DNA from 2 places in the Sporosarcina sp. P18a genome. Region 1 is predicted to be linked to the other one. Evidence: a T-box and tRNA genes for the amino acid it is inferred to sense, from the RefSeq annotation. Region 1 holds a T-box; the other holds one or more tRNA genes.
What was found. The T-box of region 1 lies ahead of CSV75_RS02090 (valine--tRNA ligase). A T-box ahead of a tRNA ligase gene usually reads a tRNA of that ligase, here a tRNA-Val.

Region 1 (10,278 bases):
CCAATTACTCGTTACTACTGAAAGAACGAAGAAAAAGACGAGTGCTAAAACCGCAATAGCGACAGCGTACGTTTGAAGTTTATTCATTTTCTATCCCCTTTCCAATAATGTACTTCCACACCATGGGCAAAATGAAATCCCGATACTTGAAGTACCTCCATCATGAATTAACAATCCGTAATCTTGATCTGTTTTATTAAAAAGAATCAATTGATCCGGGCAATCATACGGGTCTTTGTGTACGTCACATGTAAAAGTTGCATGATATGCCATGTCTTCACAACAATGCTGTTTCATTTCTACTCACCTTGCTTTCTACTATCTCAGATCTACTCTTTTTATAGTTTCTAGTAAATTAACCACGCCAGTATATATAAGTGTAACAAACTCCACGGAACGTTTGTTGATGCCTGTTGGATATTCGCCTATGATAATAGAGAGCAGGAGGGAAACCGATGGATACAAGTAAAGTTGGTGAATTAATATATACATTACGCAAAGAAAAAGGATTCACCCAGAAACAATTAGCCGATCAAATGAATATTTCGGATCGAACGATTTCAAAGTGGGAGCGCGGATATGGTTGTCCGGATGTAACACTTTTATCCAATCTATCTAAGCTACTTGGTGTGAATATAGAAAATATTTTAGACGGTGAAATACTGTCTAATGAGTTTATAGGAGGAAATATGAAAAAATCAAAGTACTTTGTCTGTCCATCTTGTAATAATATTGTATTGGCAACGGGAAATATTACACTATCTTGTTGTGGCAGGAAACTCGAAGCGCTACAAGCGAAGAAAGCGAGCGACGAAGAAAAACTTACGATTGAAGAAGTCGATAATGAACGTTTTATCTCAAGCGACCACCCGATGACAAAAGATCATTATATCTCCTTTATCGCATTCGCGACTGGCGATCATGTCCAGATTATCAAACAGTATCCTGAATGGAGTTTTCAAACACGTCTACCTTTGAGAAAACATGGCACACTGTTATGGTACGATACACAGTTCGGTTTATTCTATCAATATATCTAAACAACAAAGAGCACTTCAATTCATGAAGTGCTTCCTCCTACACAATTCTTTCAATTATTTCTAAAGAAGTCTATCGTTTGTTTAAAGGTAATATGAGCTAATTCTTCATTGTATGCAAAAGCGTATGGATCACTAAATCCATGCTGCCCATCGTACGTATATACCTCCACATTCGGCTTTTCTAATTTCAAAACCATTTCTTTCACATCAAATGACTTCTCGGTATTCGGAAAATACAACAATGTTGGACAAGCGGGATTCATTCCTGCAAAATCTCGTATTCGTGATCCGTAGTATCCAACCATCCCATCTACGCACTCTTCCTCGCTGCAGAGCCAAGCAATTGTCGCTCCCACACTGAATCCAAGTATAAATACTTTTGCATACTGATGCTTCATCTCCACCACTAACTCTTTTACCTTACGTGCGTTGTTTTCGAAACTATCATGTTGCATAAAGTTTTCATAAGCTACCTCTTCTTGTGAATAATCAAAAGGTGTTTCTTGAGGCAACAGATTTGGACAGATTACATCGAAGTCTTTCTCAGACAACGAAACACATATGTCTTTCATAAATGGATTGATTCCATATATTTCATGAAGAACTATGATGCAAGTTTCGGAAGTAGATTTCGTTTTACTCATTCTGTTTTCTCCTCACATCATTCATAAAACCTATTTACTAGAAGTTACTGATTTAACTATACGTATAGCCACTAGCGTAGATACTGCTTATTCATCCTACCGAATTCCTCTTGTCTAGATTGTAACCTCTATCATTACATCTCTTCTCTCTTACCATACCTCTCATACGCAAAATATCCACCTAATAAACCAAATGAAGCGCCTAAACTAAAGGCAAATCCTAACGAAATGGGAGAGATCGTACTAATTAGCAAACCAAGTATACAACCAACCAACATTCCAAGTGGTATCAGACTGTCCAACAATGTCTGAGCGCCCTTCGATTTTTTCTTAGGCAACGCGCCTTGCTTCGTTTTCTGATCCAGCCTCTTAATGACAAATACCACAATCAGTCCCGCTATTATAATAGGTAATACAATACCCAAAATTTCAATAATTGCTTGCATAACTAAACTCCTTTCTGTATAGGACTTATAATTATATTATGTAAAGTAACTCGGTTATTGGAAGTGTTGAAAATACTACGATCCCTAACTTCACGAATATCCTTAACACCTCTCTATTTTTCAGTTTTCCTTCTAAACATCACTCTTTTGTATCGTACCAACTTAGCGCTTTTCGCTCCAATTCCTTCACAAACAGATTTTTTCCTTCTATATAGGATTTTAAGTCGTCAGGGAATATGCTAGCTAGTTTCTTCTTTAAGTCACCATAGAGTTTACTCTCCTCAGGATGAACGCGAAGATAATTTCTAACAGCTAAATGCCGAGAAATATCGTATTGATTATCCTCTTGAAACACATGGATTTGATGTGTTCGAATATGTTCACCTTTTCTAAAGTAACGTCTTCCTTCAATTCCGAATTCACCAAGCGCTTCATAACCGATTTCATTCATTCGAGTTGTCAACGCGTCAATCTTTTCAATATTCTTCACCACAGGCATTATATCGATAATGGGTTTTGCTGATAGACCTTCAACAGACGTACTACCAATGTGATGAATATGAACTAATTCATCTTCAAAAACAGCGGAGATTTTTTCCGATTCTATTTTAAACCATTCTGACCAGTTCCTGTTGTATTCATGTACCTCTACTCTCATATGCTTCCTCCCTACCTTTATTAATCTTCCCAATAAAAGATCGCATCCAAGACTAGATATTGTCGCTCATTTCGGTAAATCGTTGGAATTTTCGTTTTAAACGATAGTGGCATACTCATCTCATTTGCAGCTAATAATTTGTAATTAAACTCTTGTAAAGCTTTCTGTAATTCTGTTGCTAGTGTTTCCAATTCCTCACTGACAGCTAGCGAAGTAGGTGTATCAAGTATTGAACCATGTCCACCACTCACTTCCTCAGCCGTCTCTACCCGAATTGTTCTATACCTTACATCTTCACCCATTATAGCAACTGATGCTAGACGACTTAAATCAAGTATAATACCTTTTATCTCTATCTCACGCATTCCATTCTTTTCTTCCACAGTTATATAATCTTCTTTCCGATAACAAAAAAATTCCACAAAGGAAGTATAGCCACTACCGAAATGATCCCATTCCGCTTCGCAGACCACATTGTGGATACGACAGATTCGATAAAATAACCGTTTGATATGTGCCAAGACTTCCTGTTCATCATCGCTATCATAAGGAAAAGTATCCCCCATAATTTCCCCTTCGATGAACATCAATAACTGCCGATCCGTAAAAATTATAAACTCCTCCTTTATTAATTGTTTTACTCAACGCCACTCTCTACAATAGAAAACGTCCTTCGTACACAATCTATTTTCGCCAACGCTCCATATGGTAAAATGCATTTAGGTTCCGTATGACCGAAGTTCAAATTATACAAAATAGGCAGCTGATCCAACTGATATTCTTTCATCACTTTAAGAATTTCGACTTTATATTCCTCATAATATTTCTCATCTTGCGGTTTCCCAAAGATAATCCCCTTCGCTTTTTGCAATATTCCTTGCGCGGCATAATTTCTCAACCAATATCGAATTAAACTAGGAGCAGGTTTTTCTTCAGACGTTTCAAAGAACAGAATACTATCATTCCAGTACTCTGTATCCGGCCAAAGTTCCGTCCCTTTCGCAAACTCTAACACTTCAATACAGCCACCGATTAGTCTGCCTTTTACAGTACCGGAACCTTGAAGCAACTCATAACCCGCATTCTGATTCATCGTACGACGTGTATGTTTATTCGGTTCAATCCATTCTAACCGCTCACTTGTCCAACTTTCGGCAGGTTGAATCTCACCGATTATTTTATTCGAAAAGAGGGTCCGATTCACCATATCAATCGTATAAGGATCCATCTCCACATTTTCGGCGAAGTCCGTTAAAATAGCTGGTCCATAAAATGAAGAAATACCCGCCTTATGGCAAAATAAATGAGATATCGTGATATCAGAATACCCGACGAATATCTTTGGATTGTTTTGTATTACGGTGAAGTCTATATAAGGAAGCAATCGAATACTGTCTTCTCCCCCGATATTCGCAAAAATCGCTTTAATAGAAGGGTCGCGAAATGCCGTCATCAGATCTTCAGCACGCGCTTTAGGATTCTGATAAAGATAGGCGGCTCCCTTTAAACTGTTTGGCATCGGAACTACCGTTAATCCAAAGACTTCCTTCAGTCTTTTTACACCTTGTTCATAACGCCACTTAAGCTCCGGTTCACCCGCACCTCCCCATGATGGACTTACCGTCGCGACTGTATCTCCCCGTTGAAGTGTAGTAGGTTTTTTCAGCATATGGAGCCTCCTTTTGATTGTCCTTCCTGACCATGTTGAACTTTCCTGTTTTCATACATCACTTGATAGCGGTCGATCTAAACATCGTGGCATCCTCGTTTACGAAAATATTTTCTTCCATACTTCACTCTCCAAATTCCTTTATCTTTCCGCTGTAATGTATTTGCGCTGCAAATCTCAGGGGAAATCGCATCCTTACTCACCTATTTGCAATAAATACCTTTTCTCCACTTGCATATAGTCCACAATTAACACATCATCGCGTTCATTTGACGCAAAGATCTCAGCTCCGTCAGGGATATGCGTTGCCATGCCTCTAGAAACCACACCAAGCTTGTCTCCTTTAGTCAACTTCTCAACTTCAGTCCAGTCAATATTGGTTTTATACACCTTGCCGTCATACTCCAACAAATCAGCATTCGAATCTTGTTTCAACACTTGTTTCTTCGTTAAATATCCACCTTCTTGCTCCCAGGGGCTGCCAGTACAAGCCGACAATGCACATGATAAAAGCAGCAACAATAAAATAAACACGAAACGCCTCATCGTATACCTCCCGACTTTCAGTTCTGATTCCGATTTGTATTACATCATAGAAGCCTTGATATATATATAAACAATGAACCCTACAGGAATGAATGTGATGATTAATCCGATAGCCCGTCCCTTTTTCATCAATTGCAAGATGAGACCAATTGCCCAAACAGCTGCTAATCCAAGTATCATGGCATTATTGGTGGAACCTTCCCCCATACCGCTGATTGCATAACCTACTACACTATTTAGTATTACGAATACACCCGTAAGTAGATTCACTGCAATCCATATGATCCGTCTCAACAACCTTCATACCCCTTTCAATCAAATGACTAGCACCATCTGAACTGTCTTCATTAGATGCCCTGCGAAATCCTCATCAAATTCTTTAACCACTTTAAATCCTTTCGCTTCATAAAACTGCCGTCCTATGCTATTTTCTTTCTCCACTTCCACCATAATTTCCGTTGGGTTCGTAAGCCCATCCATACCCCTCTTTAACAACGCTGTCCCCATACCTTTCCGCTGTTCATCGGGATAAAAATATATCGCGCGCAGTTCCACTCTGCCTGTCTCATCCGCAGGGGAAAAATCAACAAATCCAGCAACTTTACCCGCAGTCTCCGCAACTCACATATGTGAACTTTCCAAACGCTTCTTCAGCATCTCGTCACTATACGCCACCCGAAGAAAATCATCCTGTATCTCCCGGGGAATAATCGCCGCATACGTAGCATGCCAACTTTCCATTGCAATATCTCGTACTTTCTCAATATCCGTTTCCACCATCTCGCGAACAAAAAAATCCATTTACATCTCCCTACATCAATTCTAAATATTGTGAATACAATTATACCCATAACTATCTAGTAATACTATACATAGGGTATTATTAGATTTTGCTGAGATTATTTTAGCGTAGAAAAATTTGACTTTGATTTTGGTTTGGGTTTTAACTATTTCTTCTCTCCCACAAAATGTAGGGATTGAAGTGGAGGTGGGGGCGAATCCCAGAGGATCAGCCCGATCAGGTGAGACAACCAAGGGAGCTTGCGACTGGTTGGCTCACCGCGGGCCCTCTAGGAAAGCGCCCCCTCCGAAACGGAAATCCCCGCTCCTTTCACCATCATCTTCACTAATTCCAATACAAAAAACCCATTCAACAGCATCACACTGTCAAATGGGCTTTAACTATCTTTACACCACGTTAAATCTCCTTCAGTTCAGCAATACGACGCTCAACCGCCGCGTACTTCTCCAAATAATCCTTCTCTTTGGCACGCTCTTCCTCAACAACTGACTCAGGTGCTTTCGCAGTAAAACGTTCATTCGACAACTTGCCTTGAACCCGCTTCACTTCACCTTGCCACTTGCCAAGTTCCTTCGTCAAACGAGCCAACTCTTCGTCTATATCAATCAATCCTTCAAGTGGCAAGTACAGCTCTGCACCCGTCACAACTGCTGACATCGTTTTGCCTGGCGCATTCACCTTCACACCAATTGTTAATGTTTCAGGATTACAGAATCGCACAAGATAGTTACGGTTCTCTTCAAGTACCGCCACTGTCTTCTCGTCTTTCGCAGAAATATACAAATCGACTTTACGACTCATCGGTGTATTCACTTCTGCACGGATATTACGTACGGATTTGATAATATCCATCAATAATTTCATATCCGAAGCGCGCGACTTATCCATCATAGCCACATCCACTTCAGGCCACTGTGCTACTGTAATCGACTCACCTTCATGGGGAAGGTTCTGCCAGATCTCTTCCGTAATGAAAGGCATCAATGGGTGCAATAAACGCATCGTCTGATCTAAAACATGCGCAAGAACCGAACGTGTCATTTTTTTCGCTGCTTCGTCTTCACCGTATAGTGGCAATTTCGCCATTTCGATATACCAGTCACAGAAATCATCCCAGATGAAGTTATATAACGCGCGGCCCATTTCACCGAACTCATACCGGTCAGCCAAGCTAGTTACTGATTCAATCGTTTCATTCAGACGAGTTAAAATCCATGCATCTGCAACAGATTTCTTTCCTGACAAATCGATTTCTTCATACGTCATGCCGTCCATATTCATTAACGCGAAACGGGAAGCATTCCAAATTTTATTGGCAAAGTTCCAGATCGCTTCTACTTTTTCTGTAGAGTAACGTAGATCTTGTCCTGGTGAAGAACCTGTTGCCAAGAAATAACGCAATGCGTCTGCACCGTACTGCTCAATTACGTCCATTGGATCTACACCGTTACCGAGAGATTTAGACATTTTTCGCCCGTCTTCCGCGCGTACTAATCCGTGGATCAAGACATCCTTGAATGGACGCTCTTCCGTGAATTCAAGAGCTTGGAAAATCATGCGGGACACCCAAAAGAAGATAATATCATATCCTGTAACAAGGGCATCTGTTGGGTAATACTTTTTGAACGTTTCGCTATCAACATCTGGCCAGCCCATAGTCGAGAACGGCCATAGAGCAGATGAGAACCAAGTATCTAGTACGTCATTATCCTGTGTCCAATTTTCCTCATCGGCTGGTGCTTCTTGACCCACATAGACTTCACCTGTTGTGTTGTGATACCAAGCCGGAATTCGATGGCCCCACCATAGTTGACGGGAAATACACCAGTCGTGGACATTTTCCATCCAACCCAAGTAGGTTTTCTCGAAACGTTCAGGAACAAACGTCACTTTTTCTTCTTCATTTTTCTGCAGATTGATTGCTTGCTCGGCAAGTGGCTGCATATTGACGAACCATTGTGTAGATAAATACGGCTCCACTACTGCGCCACTTCGTTCCGAGTGTCCGACAGAGTGCATATGGTCTTCAATTTCAAATAGCACATTCATCTCTTGTAAGTCTTTGACGATTTGTTTACGGCATTCGAAACGATCCATGCCTTCGTACTTGCCTGCTAATTTATTCATCGTGCCATCTTCATTCATGACGAGCACACGGGGCAAGTTATGACGGTTACCTATTTCAAAGTCATTCGGGTCATGCGCTGGTGTAATTTTCACTGCACCGCTTCCGAAATCCATTTCTACGTAGTCATCCGCTACGATCGGAATTTCGCGTCCTACGATTGGCAATTTAACCATCTTGCCGATCAAATGCTGGTAGCGTTCGTCATCCGGGTGAACTGCAACAGCTGTATCACCAAGCATCGTTTCAGGACGTGTTGTCGCTATTTCAATCGAGTCTGTGCCATCTGCCAATGGGTAGCGCATATGATAGAATGCACCTTGCACATCTTTATGAATCACTTCGATATCAGATATCGCTGTTTTCGTTGCAGGGTCCCAGTTGATGATATACTCTCCGCGATAGATCAGCTTTTTCTCATACAACTTGACAAATACTTCACGTACTGCTTTTGACAATCCTTCATCCAAAGTAAAGCGCTCTTGTGAGTAGTCAAGAGCCAGACCAAGCTTCGCCCATTGTGCACGGATATGGCTCGCGTATTCTTCTTTCCATTTCCATGTTTCTTGTACAAAGTTTTCGCGTCCAAGATCATAACGCGTTTTACCATCAGCGCGAAGTTTTTCTTCTACTCTCGCCTGTGTCGCGATTCCTGCGTGGTCCATTCCCGGCAACCACAGTGCGTCATACCCTTGCATACGCTTCATGCGGATGAGCATATCTTGCAAAGTCGTATCCCATGCGTGTCCTAAGTGAAGCTTTCCGGTGACGTTCGGTGGTGGGATCACAATTGTATACGGTTCTTTCTCGCTTTTTACATTCGATTCAAAATACTTACCTTCAAGCCACCATTCATAACGTCCTTTTTCTACTGCCTGCGGATCGTATTTGGTCGGCATCGTCAATTCGTCAGTCATTTCATTTCCTCCTTCAAATAAAAAGGGATACAAAAAAGCCCCACTCATCCCGGTAAAAGGACGAAGGAGCTCGTGGTACCACCTTTATTTATGAACGCAAAAAGCATTACATCTTCATGATTTGGTAACGGTCTTCACCGGTTCCTGCTACTCATATTTCACAGAAACTGCTCATAGGGGACTTCCATATGCGGTTTCCAGGTACGTTCCACCAATCGTACCCTCTCTAAAGAAAACGGTTCACATGTACTTTCCTACTCTTCGCATTTATATTCATATACACATTATTATAAGCGAAACATGTAGAGTCCGTCAACTGAATAGTAGTCTATAGAGAAAGGATGGTGAACGATGCGAAAAGGTTATAATCCCTATCTGTTGCCGCCGTGGCTTCGGAAAACAAGATTTTACTGTAAAGGCTGTATCATCCCGATCACCGTGTTTCAATTGATTCGATTACTACTTATCCCGACCACTGGCGATTTTTTAGTATTTTGCTTACTCGCTGCTTTGTCCTTCTGCTTCTACAAAAACATTATTTGAGTGGAAGATCTTTCTCGTTATATCGTCATCCATCTCGGCGATGTATAAGAGAAAGTCTTCCATTTCATTATTTACTTGTTCAACCGCACGATCAGCATTTGCAAGAAATTCTAAATGAGATGTCGAGGCAGCTACGAACTGTGGTGCTGCAGGCTCTTCTTCGATTACAACCGGTTCTTGTACAGGCTCTTCCTGTTTCAAGTGAACGGTCCACTCCAGTTTCAATCCCCCGTCTTCCTGTGATGAAGATTTAATATCTCGCACTTCCAGTTGCAAGTCGCCATCGAGTTCTACTGGTAGATCAACATTCAAAGGCACAGCATATTCAAAATATCCTTTATTGTTTTCTACTTCCACGTCATGAATGACTAATACATCTTCAGTTGCCAATTCTACTTGCTTGTCTGCATCAAATACAACGTTTGCCGCGATATGATAGATCCCTTGCAAACGGATTGCATCTTCCGTACGTTCTTCCGTAAACCCTGGCGTCACTTTTACCTCAGCCGATTTGGCAAATGCCCCGTACTCCACAGGGAAATAAAAAGACTCTTGCAATGTCCATTGATGCGTCGTCATTTTCGCTTCACTCCTTTTCTTAACTCAGGCTACTATATGAAGAAATAAAGGAATTTAGAAGTGAAGTATAATGTGGAATGTGAATGGGAATGAAACGATCGCAACCGCGCTATTAAAGCCTAGCACCGCGCCAAAAGGACAGCATACCGCGCAAAAGCCAGCGTACACCGCGCTATTGAGCCCGAAGACCGCGCCATAACATCTGAAAACCGCGCGAATCCTCGCCAAGACCGCGCCATCATCATAAAAAATGAACATAAAAAAGCGCCAAGCAATAAAATCTGCTTGACGCTTCAAGATTATCGTTTC
Region 2 (10,278 bases), 1.0 Mb from region 1:
TTTTCATCGTGATAGAAGTTTACATTTAAATCCTTATGCAACGCGAGAATTTCGTCGTTCGGTACAACTTTAAAGTAAATCGTGTTCGTCGTTGGTGCGAACGAGCTAACTTTTGTAACTTTCAACTCAAAAGGGCTGTTTTTGATGGTGATTTCTTTTAACGCATTTGCTACTTCTTCAATTTCCTTGTCATTCGCTTCGAATGGATCTTTCAGCGTCATATGAGGTGTGATCAGCGAATAATGCGGATCATATCTCATCCGATAGCCGTTTGCTAAATCTTGAAGTTTTTTTGAAGGGAATGCAACAATACCGTATTTCATTTAAGTTTGCCTCCTTGTGAATTGACTGAATTTTAGGTACATCTATTTTAGTATATCAGAAAATACTCCAACATGTCTCTTTCTATTACTAAAGGCTATTTATTTCAATCAGCGCACGGCGAATATCAGGTTGCCATGATTTCCATGTATGATCTCCATCCAGCTCTTCATAATAGTGAGGAAATCTTTTTTCTTTAATGATTTTATGCAGCTCGCGGTTAGGTGCTAGAAAATCCAATCTGCCGTCAGCAGTTGTGGGTACATCAGTTTCTTTATCACCGATCACATGGTAAATAGAAAGGTTTGCAGGGGTTTGATTGGCTTTAACTGCTTCGAGTACGTGTTCATTAACGAATGGTGAATGCAATACTACATTTCCAAAGCAGTTTGGATATTTTAAAGCGGTCAATAAGGAAATCGATGCTGCCAGTGAATCGCCCATTAACATTCTTGAAGAGCCCATTTGGTATGTTGGGTAGGTTTCATCAATATACTGAATTAACTCGTGCGCTAAAAAGCGGATATATGCTTTGTGTCGATCACCTTCTGGATGATACATACGTCTGCGTTCTTGCACCGTTTTGTATGGGATTCCTACGATGATGACCGGTTCAATGATTTCTTCTTCCATTAATTCATCGGCAATTCGACCAATCCGTCCGAGTTGAAAATAATCTTTGCCATCAGAGACGAGCATGACATTATGTTTGTATAAAGGGGAGTAGCGTGATGGCAAATATATCAATAGTTCCATTTCTTCTTGTAATTCATTACTGTAAAAACGAATTTCTTCAATTTTTCCTGGATTCATTTTGTAGGACCTCCATAATTAATGTACACTTACTAAATATCATACCGATAAATAACAGTGTAAAGCTAGTGAAAACTATTGCGTATGAAGAGAGAGGGGAAATAATATGGATGAAGGTAAAAACATTGTTCATTCGGACGTTGTGACTGCGGCAACAAAAGACGCGTTGATCCGTCGTGGGGTTAAGATTGAAGATATTGCAAAAATTGTGTATGAACTGCAAGTGCCTTATAACAAAGGTTTGTCACTCGAACAGTGTATCGACTCAGTAGAAAGCGTTCTTCGTAAACGTGAATTGCAACATGCAATATTGGTAGGAGTTGAATTGGATGAAATTGCTGAAAGAGGTCAATTATCGGGACCGCTTCAGCAAATCGTTGAATCAGACGAGGGGCTATTTGGAGTGGATGAAACGATTGCATTGGGTGCGGTATACACGTATGGATCAATCGCCGTTACTACATTCGGTCACTTAGATAAGAATAAAGTCGGCATCATCAACGAATTGGATACAAAAAAAGGAATTGGTATCCATACGTTCTTAGATGATTTAGTGGCAAGTGTGGCGGCTTGTGCGGCATCTAGAATTGCGCATAGAACGCGCGATTTGAAAGAAGCAGGCCTTACGTTTGAAGATGTACAAAATGGCAAGAGCTCATAATTAAAACGAACTGCTCTAGATCATCATTTCTAGCAGCAGTTTTTTGTTGTAGATGAAATTAGTAGGTGCGTCTAGGATTACGGTTCTGTTATGAGTATGTGGTAAGCGGTGAGAGTGGAGAGTCCATTAGAACCACTACATCTACCACGGCAGTCGCCTTCGCTGGAATAGGTGTTGGGCAACACCTGATAAAGGCTATATATTTACGGGGGTCAATAGCATAAAAGGAACAGGAAATAATATATAAATTATTATATTGACAAGTTAAAGCGCTTTCATGGTAGAATGGTAGTGTCTATGACTACAAAATGTAAAGGGGAGATGGTCACATGAAGAAAAATTCACTTCGCCTACTGGCGTTAGTTTCCATGCTTGCGCTTCTTGTGCTCGCAGCTTGCGGTAACGACGAAAAAGCCGACGGGAACAAAGATGCAGACGGAAACAAAGATGAAGGTAAGACAGAGCAAGACTACAAGTTCTTGAGCTTACTTACTGGGGGAACACAAGGAACTTATTATCCATTAGGTGGGTCTTTTGCTGAATTCATTACTGAAGAGACAGGAATCAAGACAACTGCTGAAGTATCTCAAGCGTCTGCTGCTAACATGACAGCACTTAAAGATGGAGATGCAAATATTGCATTCGTACAAACGGACATCGCATACTACGCTTCTAAAGGTGAAATGATGTTTGACGGAGATGTAATCGACGACGTATCTGCTATTGGTTCACTTTACCCAGAAACGGTTCAATTGGTTACATTGAAGAAAAGCAATATCAAAACATTTGAAGACTTAAAAGGCAAAAGTATATCAATAGGAGCGCCAGGTTCAGGAACAGCTGCTAACGCTGAGCAATTGCTTGAAATCCATGGTTTAGCTTTAAGCGATATCAAAGCACAAAACTTGGACTTCGGTGAGTCACAAGAAAGTCTGCAAGCGGGACAAATTGACGCTGCATTCATTACAGCTGGAACTCCGACTGGTGCTGTTGAAGGTCTAAACGCTACTTCAGAAGTTTTCATTATTCCAGTAGAAGAAGACAAAGCAGATGAATTAATCGAGAAATACCCATACTATACGAAAGAAATAATCCCTGCTGGAACGTATGGTTCCAAAGAAGAGACACCTGCAGTATCAGTAGGTGCAATGCTTGTTATGCAGAACGATATTTCTGAAGAACTTGGTTACCAGATCACAAAGGCGATTTATGAAAATGCTTCGAAAATCCAACATGCTAAAGGTGCTTTGATTAAAGCAGAAAACGGTTTGAATGGAATTGGTATTCCTGTACACCCAGGTGCACAGAAATACTTTGACGAAGTGAACTAATAAACGGAGTAAGTTATCTGAAAGAATCATGAGGGACGGTCAAGCGAGAGCTTTGTCCGTCCCATTCTTACTTTTTTAAATATAATTAGCGGAATACATAAACTATTTAGCCGTTTGTATGTAATGAAACAGAAAGGATTAAGCGGATGAAATCACGAAAAATTCTGTTTCTGCTGACGTTTCTTATCGGAATTGTAATGCTGATCATCTGGTTTTATCCGTATAGACAAATGATCATACTTGAAGAGGTTCGGAGCGAACAACCAAAAGCGTATTATCTTCCATTACACGAGAATAGAAATTTTCAAATTCAATATATTCATTCAATCCATTTGTCCAATGTGAAAGAGCAGTATCGCATTACCGACAATGGAAAGCTCCGTTTCGAATTTATGCAGTATGAAGATGTAGCCATCGGTTTGCCGGGTTATGCAGAGGAAGGCGAAACACTGCAAGTAGAAGATGGTGTTTATACGCTTACATTCGAAAACCGCGTAATAGACTCGTTTGTTCTCTACGTAGGTAGGGTGAATACAGATCTGTCTTTGCGATATGAGCAACAAGATTATCATCTAAAAGAATTTCTTCAAAAGGGGCATTCTTATGAATTTCATGTGGCGAAGGTTTCAAATTATAAGATGTTAAAAGGAGTCAGATTAAATGAAAAATAATAAAGATCGGGAAAAAGATATTCCCGCTATCTCTGATGAAGAAATGGGTACACTTTCTGAACAAGAACAACTCGAAATTCTTCAAAAGTACGACCCTGAATCCAATACGAGAGATCTGAAAGGTCTTATCGGGAAGATTGTATTTTTCGGTTTGTTGGCATTTTCCATATTCCAGTTGTATACAGCGATTGGTAAACCATTTACAGCTCAAATCCAGCGATCGATTCACTTAGGATTTGCTTTATCACTTATTTTCTTGTTGTTCCCTGCTAGGAAAAAGATCGGTGTGCGTCGTGACAAAGTTCCATTTTATGATATTATTTTATCTTTATTGGCGATAGCAGTTGGTTTATACTGGCCATTATTTATTAACGAATTAGTATATCGTGTGGGGCGTGTATCCGATGTCGATTTAATTATCGGTATTTTAGCGGTTCTCCTCACACTAGAGGCAGCGAGACGTGCGGTAGGAATGCCGATCACAATCATCTCAGTGGTGTTTCTCACTTATGCGTTCTTTGGACCTTATTTCCCCGGGTTCCTTGCACATAGAGGTCAAAGTGTAGAAAATCTCGTTCAACTCATGTTCTTTACAACGGACGGAATTCTCGGTACGCCCATTAGTGTATCCGCCACTTTCATCTTCGTGTTCCTATTATTTGGAGCGTTCTTAGTAAAGACTGGTGTTGGTAACTACTTTAATGACTTGGCGGTAGTATTGGCAGGACGTTTGACTGGCGGACCGGCAAAAGTCGCTATTTTCTCAAGTGCTTTGCAAGGTACAATTTCCGGTAGTTCCGTAGCGAATGTTGTTGGATCGGGCTCATACACGATCCCTATGATGAAGAAACTAGGTTATCGAAAAGAATTCGCAGGCGGAGTAGAGGCAGCTGCGTCTACAGGTGGGCAGATTATGCCACCCATCATGGGGGCCGCTGCATTCCTGATGGTTGAATTTATCGGCGGCGTTACGTATTGGGAAATTGCCAAAGCAGCAGCTATCCCTGCGTTGCTGTACTTCACCGGAATTTGGATCATGACCCATTTCGAAGCAAAGCGTGTTGGTTTGCAAGGGATGGATGCCTCGCAAATTCCTAATCGTAAAGAAACGCTGAAGAAGATTTATTTATTACTACCGATTATAGGTATTATTGTCTTCCTATTAATAGGTATTCCCACGATGAAAGCGGCTTTACTCGGTATCGTATTAACCATTGCAGTGAGTGCAATTAGTAAAGAAACGAGAATTGGCTTTAAAGATATGATTGAGGCATTAGTAGATGGTGCCCGTACAGCATTGGCTGTAGCAGCTGCAACAGCTTGTGCGGGTATTATTGTCGGTGTTGTCGTCAAGACGGGTCTTGGGCTTAGCTTGGCAACCGGCTTGATCTCGGCAGCTGGCGGTAACATCTTGCTCACATTAATTTTCACGATGTTCGCGGCAATTATTTTGGGCATGGGCTCTCCAACGACGGCAAACTATGTTATTACATCTACAATCGCAGCACCTGCCATCATTACGTTATTGATGCTAGGTGAGCCTACAGGTGCAGCTGTGCCGATTGTAGTGGCGGTATCTGCACACTTATTCGTATTTTACTTTGGTATCATTGCGGATATCACGCCGCCTGTTGCACTCGCTGCCTTTGCAGCTTCCGGTATTTCAGGTGGGGATCCGATCAAGACTGGTGTCACTTCCGCGAAACTAGCGATTGCTGCATTCATCATTCCGTACATGTTCGTCTTTAATCCGGCGATGCTAATGCTCGACTCGAGTATACTAGAGATTGTTTGGGTGACGGTGACCGCCATTATTGGTATGGTCGCAATCGGGGCGGGGATCATTGGTTTCTGGTATAGTAAACTGAACTGGATTCTGCGAATTATCACGATATGTACAGGCATGTTGTTGATCTACCCAGAAACTATCACAGATATTATCGGTTTAGTATTATTCATCGTCTTGCTGGTGTCTCAGTGGATGGGTAATAAGAAAAATAATTCGCCAACATTGGCTTCAAATTAAATAATTTCTAATAGGACTTGCCAGCTCGAAATGGAGCTTGCAAGTCTTTTATTTTACTAATAAAAGATAAGAATTTTCAGAAACTTATTCGCGTTCTTATATCTCTACAAATCTAGTCGGGTGAAAAGAACTAGACTAAATAGAATTTTTACTAGAGGACGGGTCTACTATATATAAGGATTCCCGTCGAAACTCGAATTTTAAAACACATGATAAAATAAAAGTCAAGAAGCCGAAGGACCAAAAATCAGTCAAATTATTTTGGACTAATTACGCAGTTTTACCAACACGAGTTATGTATATACTACATATAAGCGAATCAGTCATAACGAATAAACTATATAGATCGGTACAGAAACCAATCAAATCAAAAAGGAGAGAAAATACTATGAGTACACAAGAGACATGGTGGGAAAACGTTTTTGAAGGGCACTTGGCACATGGTTTCAACAAAGAACGTATGAGTGAGCTGGATCATGAAGAGTTTTTATATTTTGAGAATGAATCAACAGAAGAACAATTAAACCCTATGCAGTAAGGGAAGGGAGAAGCGTCTCTAAATAGTCTAATAAACGTCCATAAAAGTCGGTAATTTTTCTAATGGTATAGAAAAATTATCGATTTTTTAATTTCTTTGTTTACAACAAGGAAAGATAATGCTATTATAGTATTTGTGCTTGAGAGCCTAACTAACTCACTTCAACATGCACATCCTAGTATGATCGATTCCGTAGCTCAGCTGGGAGAGCGCCACCTTGACAGGGTGGAGGTCGCTGGTTCGAGCCCAGTCGGAGTCATAGGTGCCAAACCTAAGTTATTTACCGTAGGAACACGGTTTATAACAATAAACAGTCCTATTAGACCGAATGTCTAGGGGCTGTTTTTTTATGTCTAGATTTTTTCACATGTACTGTCAAATGATATTCAAGCGCACCATCCGTCATGCGGTGTATAGTTATAATACGAGCACCTATTTAAATAAGCAGGAGGGCTAACATACAATGAAAAGAAAACAGATTACATCTAATGTACAAGAATATACAGTGGAAGAACAGATAGAGCTCTTGCCGTATTTATTGAAGGTTATGTCAAAAAGCAGTAGAAATTCGGTGAAATCCATTCTTACACGTGGCCAAGTTATGGTGGATGGTCAGATGACAACAAAGCATAATCAGCCGTTAGCGCCTGGACAAAAGGTGGAAATACAAAGCAATAAAACGGCGATAAATGTCTCAAAATTAGTCGGTGTATCTATTCTCCATGAAGATGACGATATTATCGTGATCAATAAAGATGCAGGCATTCTTTCTGTAGCTTCTGAAAAAGAAAAAGATCAGACTGCCTATAGAGAAATCACCAAGTATGTGAAGAGGAGTCATCCTGAAAACCGAATTTTTGTTGTGCACCGTCTGGATAGAGATACATCGGGTGTGATGATGTTTGCTAAAAACGAAGAAACCCAGCAAGCGTTGCAAAGTACATGGAATGAATCGGTAAAGGAACGTTTGTATACTGCGCTTGTCGATGGGAAAGTACGTGCACAATCAGGAACTATTTCGTCTTGGTTAACGGAAAATAGTGCATTCAGAGTATATTCAAGCCCAACTGACAATGGAGGACAACATGCCATTACACATTATAGAAGAGTACAAGCGAATAAAAGTTGCTCATTGTTGGAAGTTCTTCTGGAAACCGGCCGAAAAAATCAAATCCGTGTGCATATGGAAGAATTGGGTCATCCAGTGATGGGTGACAAAAAGTATGGTGCTACAGGCAACCCTTTGCGTAGAGTGGGACTTCATGCCACAGCTTTGTCTTTTCTACATCCGCGTACAGGGGAATTAGTTCGATTTGAAGCGGAAGTACCGCAAATCTTCATTACGCGCTCAAAATAGAAAATGGTTCATTTTGCAGTTCCTTAGGATATCCAAGGAACTGCTTTTTTATGTGATTTCATTCAAATGTATAGTTGAATGGCTAAATTGACAAAATATCTTGAATTGCATATACTAAAATTAATCAATCAAATGGACGATTGAATGATGAAAAAGGGTAAAATGAACGAATTTTTGAGAGGACTGGTCACATGGCTTCTGAGAAAAATGTCTATCGCCTGCAAAATTTATCGTGCACAAGTTGTGCTGCGAAATTCGAGAAAAATGTCCGGCAGATTGAGTCTGTGGAAGATGTGCAGTTGAACTTTGGTGCATCCAAATTAACAGTTGCGGGAGAGGCTTCTATTTTACAATTAGAAGAGGCAGGGGCATTTGACGGTATTAAAGTGTTTCCTGAAAAACAGCGGATCAGTAAACAACATACGCCTTTTTGGAAAAAACGTGAAAATCAAACGACTAGTGCTTCGTTCGTTTTGCTACTAGCAGGGTATGCAGTATCTACCGCAAATGGTGATCATAACTGGCTGTCGATTGCTCTGTTTCTCTCTGCGATTATAATCGGTGGATTCAGTTTGATGAAGGAAGGATTAACGAATCTTTTTAAACTTGAATTTGATATGTCTACATTGATGACAATCGCAGTCATTGGGGCTGCACTCATTGGTGACTGGGCAGAAGGCGCGGTCGTAGTGTTCCTCTTCTCTGTCAGTGAAGCATTAGAAAGTTATTCAATTGATAAAGCGAGAAATTCCATTACATCACTAATAGAAATCGCCCCTACAACAGCCATTGTACTTCGCGGAAATAATGAATTTGAAGTAGATGTAGAGGATTTACGAATTAATGATGTGATTTTGATTAAACCGGGACAAAAGATTGCGATGGATGGTGAAGTGATCCAAGGTGACTCATCCGTTAACCAAGCCGCCATTACAGGTGAGTCTGTGCCCGTACACAAAGTACTTGGAGATGAAGTGTTTGCAGGTACCTTAAATGAAGAAGGTGCAATGCAAGTCCGTGTGACGAAACTCGCTGAAGATACTACGATTGCCAAAATCATTCACTTAGTCGAAGAAGCTCAGGCGGAAAAAGCACCGACACAACAATTTGTCGATCGCTTTGCGAGATACTATACACCAGCTATTTTAGTTATTTCTTTACTGATCATGATCATACCGCCACTTTTAATCGGTGGAGTATGGGGTGAATGGTTCTATAAAGGTCTTGTCGTATTAGTAGTTGGCTGCCCTTGCGCATTAGTCATCTCCACGCCTATTGCGATCGTTACAGCGATTGGGAACGCCGCACGCAATGGTGTATTGATCAAAGGTGGCATTCATTTAGAAGAAACGGGACAAATCAACGTGGTAGCTTTTGATAAAACAGGTACTCTGACTGAAGGACGTCCGGAAGTAACAGATGTCGTGTCGGTTTCTTCATTAACAGAAGATCAAATAGTGCAACAAGCAGCTTCTATCGAGAAGTTTTCCCAACATCCATTAGCCACATCGATTTTGCGGGCGGCGGAGAAATTACCGCTTGGATTACTGTCGGTACATCAATTTCAATCCATTACAGGCAAAGGCGCAAAAGCTATGATTGGAGAGCGTTTAGTGCATGTAGGCAGTCCGAATTTATTCCGGGAAATGAACACAGTGGAAGAATCCATTGAACAGCAGATTCTAGCGTTTCAGAAACAAGGTAAAACAGTTATGCTCGTCTGGTCTGAAACCGGTTTAGAAGGAATAATAGCAGTAGCTGATCAAGTGCGTAAAAGTAGTGTGAAGGTTATCCGGAAGCTTCATGAGATGGGTAAGAAGACGGTGATGCTAACGGGTGATAATCAATCGACCGCTCTGTCAATTGGAGCGCAACTTGGGTTATCGGAAGTCAAAGCAGAATTATTACCTGATCAAAAAGTCGAGATGATTAAATCATTAGGTCAATATGGTAAAGTAGCAATGGTGGGTGACGGAGTGAACGACGCGCCAGCATTAGCTACAGCAAATGTCGGTATTGCAATGGGAGGTGCGGGAACAGATACTGCACTTGAAACGGCAGATATTGCATTGATGGCAGATGACTTGGAGAAACTTCCCTATACGATCAAATTAAGCTCGCGCACGAAACAAATCATTGTACAAAATATCTCGATCGCACTTGGTTTAAAAGTGCTTGCACTACTTCTCATTATTCCAGGTTGGCTGACATTATGGATGGCGGTTATGGCAGATATGGGTGCGACGGTCATTGTCGTATTAAATTCATTGCGACTTATGAAAAATAAAATATAAAATACGTAGAAACTTCAGTCGAATCAATCGTCTGAAGTTTTTTCTATTGAATAAAATGGTAGACTGATAACAACAACAATCATGAGGAGTGTGGATAATTTGGCAATGACCAGTCTGGAACTTGAAATGATTATGAACAAACAGAAGCAATATTATGTCTCAGGAGTAACGCGTAGTATTTCATTTCGAAAAATGATGTTGGAAAAGCTGTATAAAGCGATTCAAAAGCACGAGAAAGAAATCTCGGATGCATTGCATAAAGATCT

Region 2: it has a tRNA-Val gene. The T-box ahead of CSV75_RS02090 (valine--tRNA ligase) is inferred to sense a tRNA for this amino acid. The anticodon was not compared.

What each region holds. Positions count from the first base shown of each region.
Region 1 is NZ_PDYQ01000001.1:414,368-424,645, reverse strand. It holds gene CSV75_RS16195 (hypothetical protein) at 1-87, opposite strand, end outside; gene CSV75_RS16775 (DUF6980 family protein) at 91-297, opposite strand; gene CSV75_RS02135 (helix-turn-helix domain-containing protein) at 456-1,040, shown strand; gene CSV75_RS02130 (dienelactone hydrolase family protein) at 1,091-1,684, opposite strand; gene CSV75_RS02125 (hypothetical protein) at 1,819-2,130, opposite strand; gene CSV75_RS02120 (GrpB family protein) at 2,270-2,788, opposite strand; gene CSV75_RS02115 (hypothetical protein) at 2,809-3,354, opposite strand; gene CSV75_RS02110 (S66 family peptidase) at 3,426-4,457, opposite strand; gene CSV75_RS02105 (hypothetical protein) at 4,653-5,003, opposite strand; gene CSV75_RS02100 (hypothetical protein) at 5,043-5,300, opposite strand; partial or broken gene CSV75_RS16735 (GNAT family N-acetyltransferase) at 5,319-5,612, opposite strand; gene CSV75_RS16730 (hypothetical protein) at 5,625-5,804, opposite strand; gene CSV75_RS02090 (valine--tRNA ligase) at 6,202-8,847, opposite strand; T-box leader at 8,901-9,118, opposite strand; gene CSV75_RS02080 (hypothetical protein) at 9,346-9,969, opposite strand; gene hemL (glutamate-1-semialdehyde 2,1-aminomutase) at 10,269-10,278, opposite strand, start outside.
Region 2 is NZ_PDYQ01000001.1:1,420,353-1,430,630, reverse strand. It holds gene CSV75_RS07240 (YjcG family protein) at 1-323, opposite strand, end outside; gene CSV75_RS07235 (alpha/beta hydrolase) at 412-1,134, opposite strand; gene CSV75_RS07230 (phosphatidylglycerophosphatase A family protein) at 1,241-1,795, shown strand; gene CSV75_RS07225 (TAXI family TRAP transporter solute-binding subunit) at 2,125-3,126, shown strand; gene CSV75_RS07220 (DUF1850 domain-containing protein) at 3,273-3,797, shown strand; gene CSV75_RS07215 (TRAP transporter permease) at 3,787-5,823, shown strand; gene CSV75_RS16425 (hypothetical protein) at 6,212-6,361, shown strand; tRNA gene CSV75_RS07210 (tRNA-Val) at 6,548-6,620, shown strand; gene CSV75_RS07205 (RluA family pseudouridine synthase) at 6,825-7,718, shown strand; gene CSV75_RS07200 (heavy metal translocating P-type ATPase) at 7,910-10,012, shown strand; gene CSV75_RS07195 (aldehyde dehydrogenase) at 10,112-10,278, shown strand, end outside.